Regions from separate parts of the Priestia sp. JSM ZJ58 genome, predicted to be linked through region 2. Evidence: a T-box and tRNA genes for the amino acid it is inferred to sense, from the RefSeq annotation. Region 2 holds a T-box; the other holds one or more tRNA genes.

Region 1 (6,173 bases), 2.5 Mb from region 2:
GTATGATGTCCGCTAAAGAAAGTGATTATACATTTATGTAAAATATAGAAAGTATTTCAAGGGATAAAAGATATCATTGGACGCTCTTAAATAATAAAGGAATTTGTTATGCGGAATATTTACGCAGCTTCAACCTATCGAAACGTCGTATGAATAAGTGGAAAAATGCCACACTATAGAGTGAACAAATGGAAAGGAGCACTATGATGAAAAAATTCCCATATAACAAAGATAAACAACAATCATTTCAAGCAGCACAGCAGGGGCATAAAGAAGCAGTAGATGCATATGAACAGGCAAATGAAGCTAAAAATGATGCATCGTATGGACATGAAGCGAAGCAAGCGATAGGTGAAGTGAACGAAGCCTCTCAGCAAATCGAAAATGCGCTTGAAAATGCTTCTGAAACACAGCGTCAGCGTTTAACTGAGTTTCAGCAAGACATAAAAGATATGGAAAACGACCTTAATCAATAAAAGAGTAGCTGTTTTACTTAGACTTACAGCAGGTTCACAATAGAGTATAAATTGCAAAAGCAGAAGATAATGAACTTCTGCTTTTTTTTATTGGCAGAGTGAATGTAGGTTTCGTGTATATAATGGCTTTTAGCAGTTGTTTGGAGGGCAAGGCGAAGGCTCCTATAGGGAAAACAGAATAGGTGAGACCCTGCAGGAGCGGAAGCGAAGGCTTGCACGGAAATCAACAGTAGTGTAACAAATAATCCATCGTTCCATTCTTATTTTAAAAGGTATAGAAGTTAAAAAAGTAAGAATCCTAATAAAAACAGAACGATAAGAATGGAAAGGGATTGTGACAGGAAACATGCTAATAAATATACTAATAATGATTGTCGTATTGTACTTCATATATGTATTCGTAACTGCAGTGGTACTGTTTTATGTCCCTTTGCACAAGGGAAAAGACTTAAAAGTAATGAATACTGAGAATTTTTACGGAAAGAAAGAATCCACAGACCGTGTTATGCTTTTGGAAAACGGTTATTTTTCAGGGCTTGTTCGGATGCAGATGATTCAAGAAGCGAGGCATACAATCGATATTGCGTACTTTTCCATCGGCAAAGGTCGTTCGTCGGATTTACTTATGGGTGCTTTATTCGAAGCTGCGGACCGAGGTATACGTATTCGAGTGCTGTTAGACGGGATCTCTCATGGGCTAAAAGGCAAGAGAAAAAATGTTCTTTATGCTCTAGCTTTCCACAATAATATTGAATTAAAGTACTATGAGCCCTTTACTATTCTTAAACCTTGGACATGGCATAACCGTCTTCACGATAAAATAATAGTAGTCGATGGCCAATTAGGTATTAGTGGAGGACGAAATATCGGAGATAAATACTTGGCCAGTCAACCGGATAAAAATTTTGTCTATGACCGTGATGTGCTGATTTATAATACAAAGCAAGAAAGTAATAGTGTCATTCTCTCAATGGAGAAGTATGTAGAGAAATTATGGAACCACCCGTATACGCGCAAAGCTTTTCCAAAGCTCAAGAAAACTAAACAATTTCGTGGCCTTTCAGGAAAGAAATTGTTAATAGATCAATACGAAGAGGCCAAAAAAGCAAACGAACCCTTTGTCCATCCTTATATTGTATGGAGAGAATCAACGATGCCTACAAGAAAGGTTTCTTTTATTGCAAATCCTATTCAAAGAATGAATAAAAGCCCTTTTATATGGAAAACGTTTATTAAGCTTTCTGAGCAAGCTGAAAAATCCATTGTCGTTCAAAGTCCTTATATTGTACCAACAAAAGAGATGGAACAGTATATAGATAAGTCAGTAAAATCTAAAGTGCAAAGAATTATTTTAACGAATTCTATTACGTCCACTCCGAATGCTATGGCTTTTTCTGCATACTTAGGAGTGAAAAACCGCGTCATAAAAGCGGCTTCAAAGCTTTATGAATATCAACAGCCTTATTCCATTCACGGGAAATCCGTTGTTTACGACCAGCGTTTGAGCGCAGTTGGTTCTTTTAACTTAGATTCACGTTCTGTATTTTTAAATACTGAATCTATGGTTATGATAGATAGTGAAGAATTTGCAGCCGAGCTAACAGGGGCTATTGAAACTAAAATTTCTCACAGTACGCTTGTGGGAAATGAGGGGGAACCTGTGGGTTTTAATACGGATTCTCAAAAAAACGTGCCTCCTGTAAAATCTGCACTCCTCCATATTCTTTCAGTCTTCACGCGATTTTGGAGACATTTTGTATAGTTCTGCACTTTTCCTGAAAAAGTGCTTTTGCAGAAAGCTTATAAAAATAAATGGTAGAGGATAAAAGGTGCTGCAACTGGTGGTGGGAAGTGTGAAAAGCTGTGATATGCCTCACAGTTTTTTTGAAGTCGCCAGTACTAGTCATGATTCATAAAAAGACCTATTGACGAAATTCCATATATGTTTTATTATAATATAGCGTCGTCAATAAACGAGGTTCTTTTGAAGAAATCATTTCTAGGGGCATAGTTTAAAGGTAGAACTACGGTCTCCAAAACCGTCAGTGTGGGTTCGATTCCTACTGCCCCTGCCATTTTGGAGTTATTTTTCAATTCACACGCGGGTGTGGCGGAATTGGCAGACGCGCTAGACTTAGGATCTAGTGTCTTATGACGTGGGGGTTCAAGTCCCTTCACCCGCATCTTTACTTTTATATATTGCGCGGAAGTAGTTCAGTGGTAGAACACCACCTTGCCAAGGTGGGGGTCGCGAGTTCGAACCTCGTCTTCCGCTTCTTTTCAAAAGCAGTTTGCATGTGCAAACTGCTTTTTTTGTTGTAGAAATAAAGATTTTTACTATGCTGTTTTTAATTAGAAATAGTTTATTCAATCAGTGCTGCTTATACGTATTGCTTTCATGAATATACACATATTATTGGGGTTACATTAAAAGCTAATGAACGATACGTGAAGACGTCTAATATGGTTTTTAAGATAGGGGAGAGTCCTATGGAATCTAGTTGGTTTTCAATTATACCGTTTTTAATTGTTATTCCAATAGCTATTTTCACCAAACAAGTGCTGCCAGGGTTGTTTTTAGGCTTATTAGTAGGCGCTTATTTGATTGATCATTCGATTGTCGGAGGTGTTGAAAAGTTACTTCACTACGTTGTACAAGCTCTTAGAAATAAAAGTAATATAGAAATCGTTGTCTTTTTATACGCGTTTTCAGGGCTTATCGGAATGATTAAGATGGCTGGAGGAGTTAAAGGTTTTGTGGAAACAGCTGCAGAAAGAATTGATACAAGAAAAAAAGCTCTTATTTTAACCTATGTTTCAACCATTGGAACATTCAGTGCTCCCACCTTTCGTTTTGTGACGATCGCGCCCATTATGAGAGCGCTGCTGAAAAAAGTGAAAATGACGACAGCAGAGCTAGGGTTTGTTATTGAAACAACTGCTACTCCTGTTATCGTCTTAATTCCCGTGGCAACGGCATTTGTGGGATATATGGTCTCAATCATTCAAATGGCAATTGATCATCAAGGCATAAAACAAGACGCTTATTCTTTGTTTATTCAAAGCATTCCTTATAATTTCTTTTCGATTGTGATTATTTTAGTAGGGATTTATTTCAGCTTTTTTCATCATTCAACGTCTACGGCTCCTATGAAGCTCGAGGAAGAAGACGAAAAAGATTGGCATGATTGTCATCCTTGCGTATCGAAGGATTTGCCTTCTAAGCCTTGGAATTTGTTAGTACCTTTACTTGTTGTGATTTCACTTACCTTACTTTTAACATGGTGGAGTGGACATCGTAAGAGTCACACCTTTTTTGAAGCATTTATTAAAGCAGACGTGTTAGAAGCGATGGTAGTAGCTTTAATTATGACTACGTTAATTACCCTCATTTTTTTCTTGTTTCAGCGCTTTACATTACAGAATTTGCTTAATGGTTTTATCACAGGAGGCAATGACTTGATGTCCGTTATTTTGTTGTTATCGGTAGTATGGGGATTATCCGCTGTGACAGAAGACTTAGGTTTTTCAAATTTCGTGACGGCACATTCTAAGTGGATTCCTCAAATGTTTGTCACTCCGTTCATGTTTATCTTTGGAGCCGCTATTTCTTACTTTATCGGATCTGCTTGGGGAACGTGGGGGATTTTAATGCCGCTTGGCGTATCGCTTGCAAGTTCTGCAGATCTTTCTTTGCCGTTAATTATCGGTGCGGTGTTTGCGAGCGGTTCCTTTGGAGCGTTTTCTTCACCTTTAAGCGATGATACGAATACCATCGCCAAAATATTAGATTTATCTGTTATTGAATATGCCAAATATAAATTAAAGCCAGCTTTAATTGCAGCGGGAATAACAGTTGCTTTCTATCTTGTTGTATCTTTCTTATTTTGAATGAGAAAAATAGCCGTCTAGTATCAATTTTTCATTTTTTTAATTTAAAGTATGCATACAGTCCTAATGACAGGCACACTAGGATGATACAAGTAAGCGGAAATAAGATGGTATTAACAAAATGATCATAAAACCATATATACACGCACATCACCTCAATAATTTTAACGCCATTTTTTTATTTAGTAGAGATACACTATCTGTGCTGCTTCTTCCTATTCTTCAAAAAGGCGATAATCAGAAGCAGTAGGGGTACGATAGAAAATAGCGGCATATGCAAAAGAAATCTCGCTACGTGTAGTCCTTCATAAAGGTGTTCTTGAAAATTACTAGCGATTGTAATCGACAAAAATAACACAATGATGCCTAAAGGATACGCTAGACGTGAAGGAGATTTAATTTTAAATAAAGTAGCTGTACCTATTATAGAAGCATAAAACAAGATGCTAACTTTGAAATAAATCCCAATCACCATAGCGAACATAAAAAATACATCTAGACGCTCTAAAAAATCAGCTACTTGGATCGTTTGGACAGTACTAAGAAGAGGGAACTGTGATCTTGTCGTCAGATCAACTCCAAGCACGCTAATGTTAATGATCATCGTAATAATTAGATTAATTCCGCTTAATCCCGTTGCGCATAGCATGGTGACACTCGCTTTTTTGGGATTGCTCAAATAAGGAAGAAGCATGGTAAATACAATAGCCTCTGTGAAAGGAAAATACAGCGTTTCGGTTAAAGCAATTTTTGCAACAGGGAGCACTCCTTCTTTTAATACCGGCTGTAAGTTCTTAAAATCAATTAATCCTGAGCTAATAATTAAAATGAAGCCTGCAACAGCCAGAAAATACATAAAAATAAACAGAAGCTCTCCTGACCTCGCTATCGCTTCAATTCCTTTTCGTGTTATATAGATAATGACCAGCATTAATAAAGCATTAGCAATAAATAAAGGCGTATCGGGATAAGCAAAAGTAAGAAGCATTTCTCCGAAATCTCTTAGAACTCGTGATGCATCGTATAAAAAATAAACAATATATACGAATGCAAGAAGCGTTCCCAGTACCTTACCTAAAATTTTCTGCATATACTCTGTAGGCAGGAGGTCCGGATAGTAGGAATAGAGCTTATGATAGACTAAGAAGAAAAAAAAGCTGAACAGCATTCCAATTAAAATAGCTAGCCATGCATCTTGCTTCGCTCTCATTGCAAGAGGAACTAATAAAGCGCTCCCCAGTTCGAATAATACCATGAGAATGAATAATTGAGTGGCGCTGATTTTTGCTTTTTCCATATAGCCAGAACCTCCTTACCTCATTGTTGTTTTTCTTTTACGCTAGAGAGAAACGATTTATTGCGCAGACCCGTTCGGCGAATGTAAGCTTCTACTGTAACGTCTACATCTAATTTTGGAAAATAAACGTCATCCCATTCTGATTTGAATTTTTCCCACTGATTGGGGCGCGTGCGTTCCAGTGCTTCTCCAAACCCAAAGATGTCAACTTTGTCTGTCTGAGCTTGTTTAATAGCTGTTTGTAATTCTTTTTTTATTTCTTTACCTGCAGCTTTTTCCATTTTTTTGATTACGGCAGGTTGACGTGTATCAACAGGGACCTCCACTTCTCCAAGATCGCCTTCTACGCGAGTGTGAACGGACACGTAAGGTTTTCCTTTTTTCATTTTTACAGATACATCCGTTTTTTGACGAACTGTTTGATAGGCAAGCGCTTCTTTTTTTCCTTTCCAATCTATATTAATATCCGTTCCTTGTATTTTATCAAGAATCCAAACGCTGCCTCTGGC
Region 2 (6,173 bases):
GTGCGTTTTCTGTTTTTAATAACGAAGATATCATCTCCTATTTTGAAGGCCTTGGAATTAAATTAAAAGAAGAAGATCACGGGCGTATGTTTCCGGTTAGCAATAAAGCACAATCTGTTGTTGATGCATTAATTAGTGAACTCCACCGTCTTCGTGTAACAATTCGCACAAACACAGCCGTTAAACGCGTAAACTATGAAAACAACACCGTGAAAGAAGTTGTGCTTCAAGACGGAGAAGCAATCCAAACGAAAAGCGTTGTGATTGCAGTAGGCGGAAAATCAGTGCCTCATACGGGTTCGACAGGAGACGGTTATCAATGGGCAAAAGATGCAGGTCATAAAATTACTGAACTTTACCCAACAGAAGTTCCTATTACATCTAGCGAACACTTTATTAAAACAAAAACGCTTCAAGGTCTATCGCTTCGCAACGTAGGACTAAGCGTACTTAATAAAAAAGGCAAACCTGTCATCACTCATCAGATGGATATGATTTTCACTCATTTTGGCATCTCTGGCCCTGCCGCTCTTCGCTGCAGCCAATATGTTGTTAAAGAGTTAAAGAAACAAAAAAGCAACACTGTTCAAATGTCTCTTGATTTATTTCCTAGCCAAAACGAAGAAGAGATTTTTCAACAATTAGTCAAAACAACAAAAGAAGAGCCGAAAAAAGCGATTAAAAATGTTTTAAAAGGTTTTGTATCTGAACGCTATCTACTATTTTTACTCGAGCAAGCAGACATTGATAGCCAAGCGCTAGCGGGACAGCTTCAGCATGAAAAACTGAGAGAATTCTCGAGAATGTGCAAACGATTTGAATTTGCTGTAAACGGCACACTTTCTTTAGAGAAAGCATTCGTCACAGGAGGCGGAGTATCCGTTAAAGAAATTCACCCAAAAGAAATGTCTTCTAAATTTATGCAAGGCCTTTACTTCTGCGGGGAAATTCTTGATATCCACGGATATACTGGAGGATACAATATTACTTCTGCCCTTGTAACAGGCCGTTTGGCTGGCAGTAATGCAGGAGAATTTGCAACAAGCCTAGCATAATATGCTAGGCTTTATACATAACCATGGCTGAAAAACAGTACACCTGCTCATCACGATCAACATCCACTGTGACTTGGTACTTAATATCCACGACGTCTTCATCTTCTAATTTGCGTAAAAATCGGTTCACCGCAAACTCTAAATCTTTTTCATGCTCTTTATCAAACATTTTCACCTGTATCATAGCTTCTACCACCTTGTCCTATCAAATTTGTTTCAATCAGAATGGACTGCTTCTCTCAATGATGGCTTTCGTACTGATTTTCAACTTCTTCCTACCTCTATTTTTATGAAGACTTTTATAGATTTAGTCATCATTTGTTTTGCTACTATCATTTTAGTTGAATGGTAGAAGTTTCATTCCAAAAGAAAAAAGCGCCTGTCAAAGGCGCTTTTTCTTATTTATTAACCGTTTTTCCTTCCCACTCTAACATACCGCCAACCATATTTGTTACTTTATAACCTTGTTCTTGAAGGTAGTAACATACGTTTTCACTGCGGCGTCCAGAACGGCAAATGAAAATATATTCTTTTTCTTTATCGAAATAATCCACATTGGTTGGAATATCATTCATACGAATGTGTTTAGCAGTTGGAATCATTCCTTCTGCTACTTCCTCATCTTCGCGAACATCAACTAAATGAAGCTCTTCTCCATTTTCAACGCGTTTTTGAAGCTCTTCAGGCGTAATCACTTTTACTTCTTCCATCTTCGTCATTCCTCTCTATTCTTTCATTCAGCTTGCTATCGCTATTGTAGCAAATTCAAATACCTTTATGCCACTAAATAAGAAAAGCTTAAGCAGCAGCCTACCTAAGCTTTTCCAATCGTAGTTAAAGGTTTAACTAAGGGCCTGATGTCAACCCCGAAAGGGGGACATCAGGCCCTTAGGTCTAGAACAGCCCCCCTGACTGCTCTTTAGTCAGGAGGGCTGTTCTACATCAATACTTAATTAGCTACGATGTTTACTAATTTACCAGGCACAGCAATCACTTTGCGTACTGTCTTACCTTCAATGAACTCTTGAACATCTTCATTAGCCATTGCAATATCTTGAAGCTCTTCACGAGATGCCTCAGCAGGTACGTTTAATTTTGCACGTACTTTACCGTTAATTTGAACGACAATTTCCACTTCATCATCTACAAGTTTCGCTTCATCAAACGCAGGCCAAGCTTCATATGAAATCGTATCTTCGTGGCCTAGTTTGCTCCATAATTCCTCAGTTGTATGAGGACAAATTGGTGCTAATAGCTTCACAAATCCTTCTACGTATTGCTTTGGCAGCACATCAACTTTGTATGCGTCGTTGATGAATACCATAAGTTGAGAGATACCTGTATTAAAACGAAGACCTTCGTAATCTTCCGTTACTTTTTTCACCGTTTGGTGATATACGCGTTCAAGTGTAGTATCATTGCTTTCTTGAACCTTGCTGCTTAATTCACCATTATCCTCGATAAGTAAACGCCATACACGATCTAAGAAACGGCGTGCACCATCAAGCCCTTTTGTTGACCAAGCAATGGATGCATCTAACGGTCCCATAAACATTTCGTAAAGGCGAAGCGTATCTGCACCGTGGCTTTCTACGATTTCGTCTGGGTTTACAACGTTACCTTTTGACTTACTCATTTTTTCATTGTTTTCTCCAAGAATCATACCTTGGTTAAACAGTTTTTGGAACGGCTCTTTTGTTGGAACTACGCCGATATCATATAAAAATTTATGCCAGAAACGAGCATACAATAGATGAAGAACAGCGTGTTCAGCTCCACCGATATAAATATCAACCGGCAACCATTCTTTTAATTTGTCTGCATCTGCTAATGCTTCGCTGTTCGTTGGATCAATGTAGCGTAAGTAGTACCAGCAGCTGCCTGCCCATTGAGGCATTGTATTTGTTTCGCGGCGCCCTTTTTTGCCCGTTTCCGGATCTACAACGTTCACCCAGTCATCAATGTTTGCTAATGGAGATTCACCTGTACCTGACGGCTTGATTTCAGTTGTTTTTGGTAAAACAAGCGGAAGCTGATCTTCAGGAACTGCAGTTGTTGTGCCATCTTCCCAGTGAATAACAGGAATCGGTTCACCCCAGTAGCGCTGACGGCTGAATAACCAGTCACGCAGACGGTATGTTACTTGTTTTTCACCTTTTTCATTTGCTTGAAGCCACTGAATCATATTTGAAATTGCTTCTTCTTTATCTAGACCATTTAAGAAGTCTGAATTAACGTGCTCGCCGTCGCCTGTATAAGCTTCTTTTGAAACGTCTCCACCCGCTACTACTTCTTTAATCGGCAGTTCAAATTTAACAGCAAACTCATAATCACGCTCATCATGAGCAGGAACAGCCATAATTGCACCTGTACCATAGCTCATTAGAACATAGTCAGCAATCCAAATTGGCATTCTCTCACCGTTTACAGGGTTAATTGCATAAGCACCTGTGAATACGCCCGTTTTGTCTTTAGCTAAGTCTGTACGCTCTAAATCGCTTTTGCTTTTAATTTGATCTAAATACGCTTCTACCGCTTCTTTTTGTTCGGCTGTCGTAATTTTATCCACAAACGGATGTTCAGGTGCTAAAACGGCATACGTTGCCCCAAACAGCGTATCAGGACGCGTTGTGAACACAGTAAATGTTTCGTCATATCCATCAATTGTGAAGTGAACGTGAGCTCCTTCAGAGCGGCCAATCCAGTTTCGCTGCATTTCTTTAATACTTTCTGGCCAATCAAGATCATCTAAATCTTCTAGTAAACGATCTGCATAAGCTGTGATTTTAAGCATCCACTGCTTCATTGGACGACGCTCAACCGGATGCCCACCGCGCTCACTTTTGCCATCTATAACTTCTTCGTTTGCAAGTACTGTTCCCAACGCAGGACACCAGTTAACAGCTACTTCATCCACATAAGCTAAGCCTTTTTTATATAACTGTAAGAAAATCCACTGCGTCCATTTGTAGTAGTTAGGATCAGTTGTATTAATTTCACGCTCCCAATCGTAAGAGAAACCTAACGATTTGATTTGACGACGGAAATTATTAATGTTAAGTTCAGTGAACTCAGCCGGATCGTTTCCTGTATCTAATGCATACTGCTCAGCAGGTAGTCCGAATGCATCCCATCCCATTGGATGAAGTACATTGTATCCTTGCATACGCTTCATACGAGATAAAATGTCCGTTGCTGTATAACCTTCTGGATGCCCAACGTGTAAACCCGCCCCAGATGGATAAGGGAACATATCTAATGCGTAAAACTTACGCTTTCCTTCATCTTCTGTTGTTCTAAATGTTTTATTTTCTTCCCAAACTTTTTGCCATTTTTGTTCGATCTTTTCATGATTAAAAGCCATACATAATCCTCCTTGTACGCTCCAGCTGTATTTAATTAAACTAAAAAACCCCTCATCCCTCAAACAAAGGGACGAGAGGTTGAATAAACTTCCCGCGGTACCACCCAAATTAGCACAATTATGTACTCACTCATTTTCCTTAACGCGGATAGACGGTAAATGTTACTTTACTTCACATTTACAACTCCAAGGTGAGTTCATGAACGCCCGTTTGCTGACTCGCACCACCCGTCAGCTCTCTTAGCTCGCTTCGTTCACTACTATTCCTTATCATAGTTTTTACATCATACTACCTTGTATTGTAAATAATATGTTCGCAAACTGCAAGTTGTTCAACGGATTTTGTAAAAGTTTCTACACTGCCTCACTGCTTTGTTGCTAAATCCCCTCTTTCATTCTTATATATGAACAACTTCTCCCAAAAACATACATACAACGCCAAACAAAGAGATTTAGACATAACTAAGTTAATCCTATCTAAAGCTGAATAAATAGGATATCTGGACTCCTTGCTACAAAACTGTTCATTTCCGTGCAAGGCTTCATCTTGCGCTCCAATCAACAGCTTAAAGCAACTAAACACATAAAAGCCGAGTTCACCATAATAATGAAAAGATCCGAACGATTTATCGTTCGGATCTTCCTTCAGCTAAAATACTTTTGTCCCCGCCTCTACTTTCTTTAACAGCTATTATTAAATACCAAATCCAAAAGAAAACAGGATAATCGCAAGTACGAGACCAACAAGCGGAACAATTACCGTCATCGCTGCAACTGATCCATACGCATCTTTATGAGTTTCTCCACAAATAGAATTAATTGTGGTGACGACATAACCATTATGAGGCAAGGAATCTAATACGCCAGAAGATATAGCTACTACACGGTGGAGAGCTTCTGGATTTACACCAGCATCTAGATAGTGAGGGGCTAAAATTGGCAAAGCAATCGCCTGACCTCCTGAAGCCGAACCTGTCATCCCCGCGATAACACTCACCGCAATAGCTCCCCCTATCAACGGACTGCCTGGAATATGCGTCATGGCATCTACAGCCACTCCAAACGCGGGAACAGCCTTAGCAACCCCTCCAAAACCTACGACAGCAGCTGTATTCCCAATTGCAATTAACGCTCCAAGCGTCCCTTCTGATGCTGCATTCCAAAATCCTTTAAAGTGTTTTCGGTTCACAATGTATGTGACAATGATACCGCTTAAAAGTGCGACAATCAACGCAGATTGCTGAAGCGGCTTATGAAGTGCAAAAGAAATAATGAGCACGACCACAAGCGGAAGCAAACTTAATAACGGATTAGGAAGAGACTGATTTTCCGTTACTGCTGGATCTTTCTCGCGTGATATAAAACGCTCTCCATTTTTAACTGCTTTTGAAATCAAGCGCTTTAACCACCAGTAGCCGAATACAGCCATCACTACCGCTACAACTAAACTAACTTCCCATCCTGCATACGGACTAGTCTTTAAATATTCAATTGGAATCCAGTTTTGGATTTCAGGCGATCCAGCCGAGGTCATCGTAAACGTAACGGAACCGAATGCTAAAGCAGCAGGGATAAACCGCCTCGGCAAATCAGCTTGTTTGAATAAGCTTAAAGCCATTGGATAGACAGAGAATGCTACTACAAACAGACTGACTCCTCCATATGTTAAGACCGCACAGGCAAGTACAATCGCCAACACTGCTCTTTTCATTCCTAGTTTACTGACAATCCAGCGAGAAACACTATCAGCGGCC

The links. The T-box of region 2 lies ahead of leuS (leucine--tRNA ligase). A T-box ahead of a tRNA ligase gene usually reads a tRNA of that ligase, here a tRNA-Leu.
Region 1: it encodes a tRNA-Leu, which carries the amino acid that the T-box ahead of leuS (leucine--tRNA ligase) is inferred to sense. The anticodon was not compared.

What each region holds. Positions count from the first base shown of each region.
Region 1 is NZ_JBISEM010000001.1:2,509,708-2,515,880, reverse strand. Features, by position in the region: gene ACH6EI_RS13315 (hypothetical protein) at 207-476, shown strand; gene ACH6EI_RS13310 (phospholipase D-like domain-containing protein) at 844-2,238, shown strand; tRNA gene ACH6EI_RS13305 (tRNA-Trp) at 2,478-2,551, shown strand; tRNA gene ACH6EI_RS13300 (tRNA-Leu) at 2,578-2,659, shown strand; tRNA gene ACH6EI_RS13295 (tRNA-Gly) at 2,680-2,751, shown strand; gene ACH6EI_RS13290 (Na+/H+ antiporter NhaC family protein) at 2,967-4,367, shown strand; gene ACH6EI_RS13285 (GerAB/ArcD/ProY family transporter) at 4,564-5,664, opposite strand; gene ACH6EI_RS13280 (Ger(x)C family spore germination protein) at 5,685-6,173, opposite strand, start outside.
Region 2 is NZ_JBISEM010000001.1:48,536-54,708, reverse strand. Features, by position in the region: gene ACH6EI_RS00285 (BaiN/RdsA family NAD(P)/FAD-dependent oxidoreductase) at 1-1,055, shown strand, start outside; gene ACH6EI_RS00280 (sporulation protein Cse60) at 1,060-1,239, opposite strand; gene ACH6EI_RS00275 (rhodanese-like domain-containing protein) at 1,454-1,765, opposite strand; gene leuS (leucine--tRNA ligase) at 2,005-4,419, opposite strand; T-box leader at 4,484-4,702, opposite strand; gene ACH6EI_RS00265 (GntP family permease) at 5,114-6,173, opposite strand, start outside.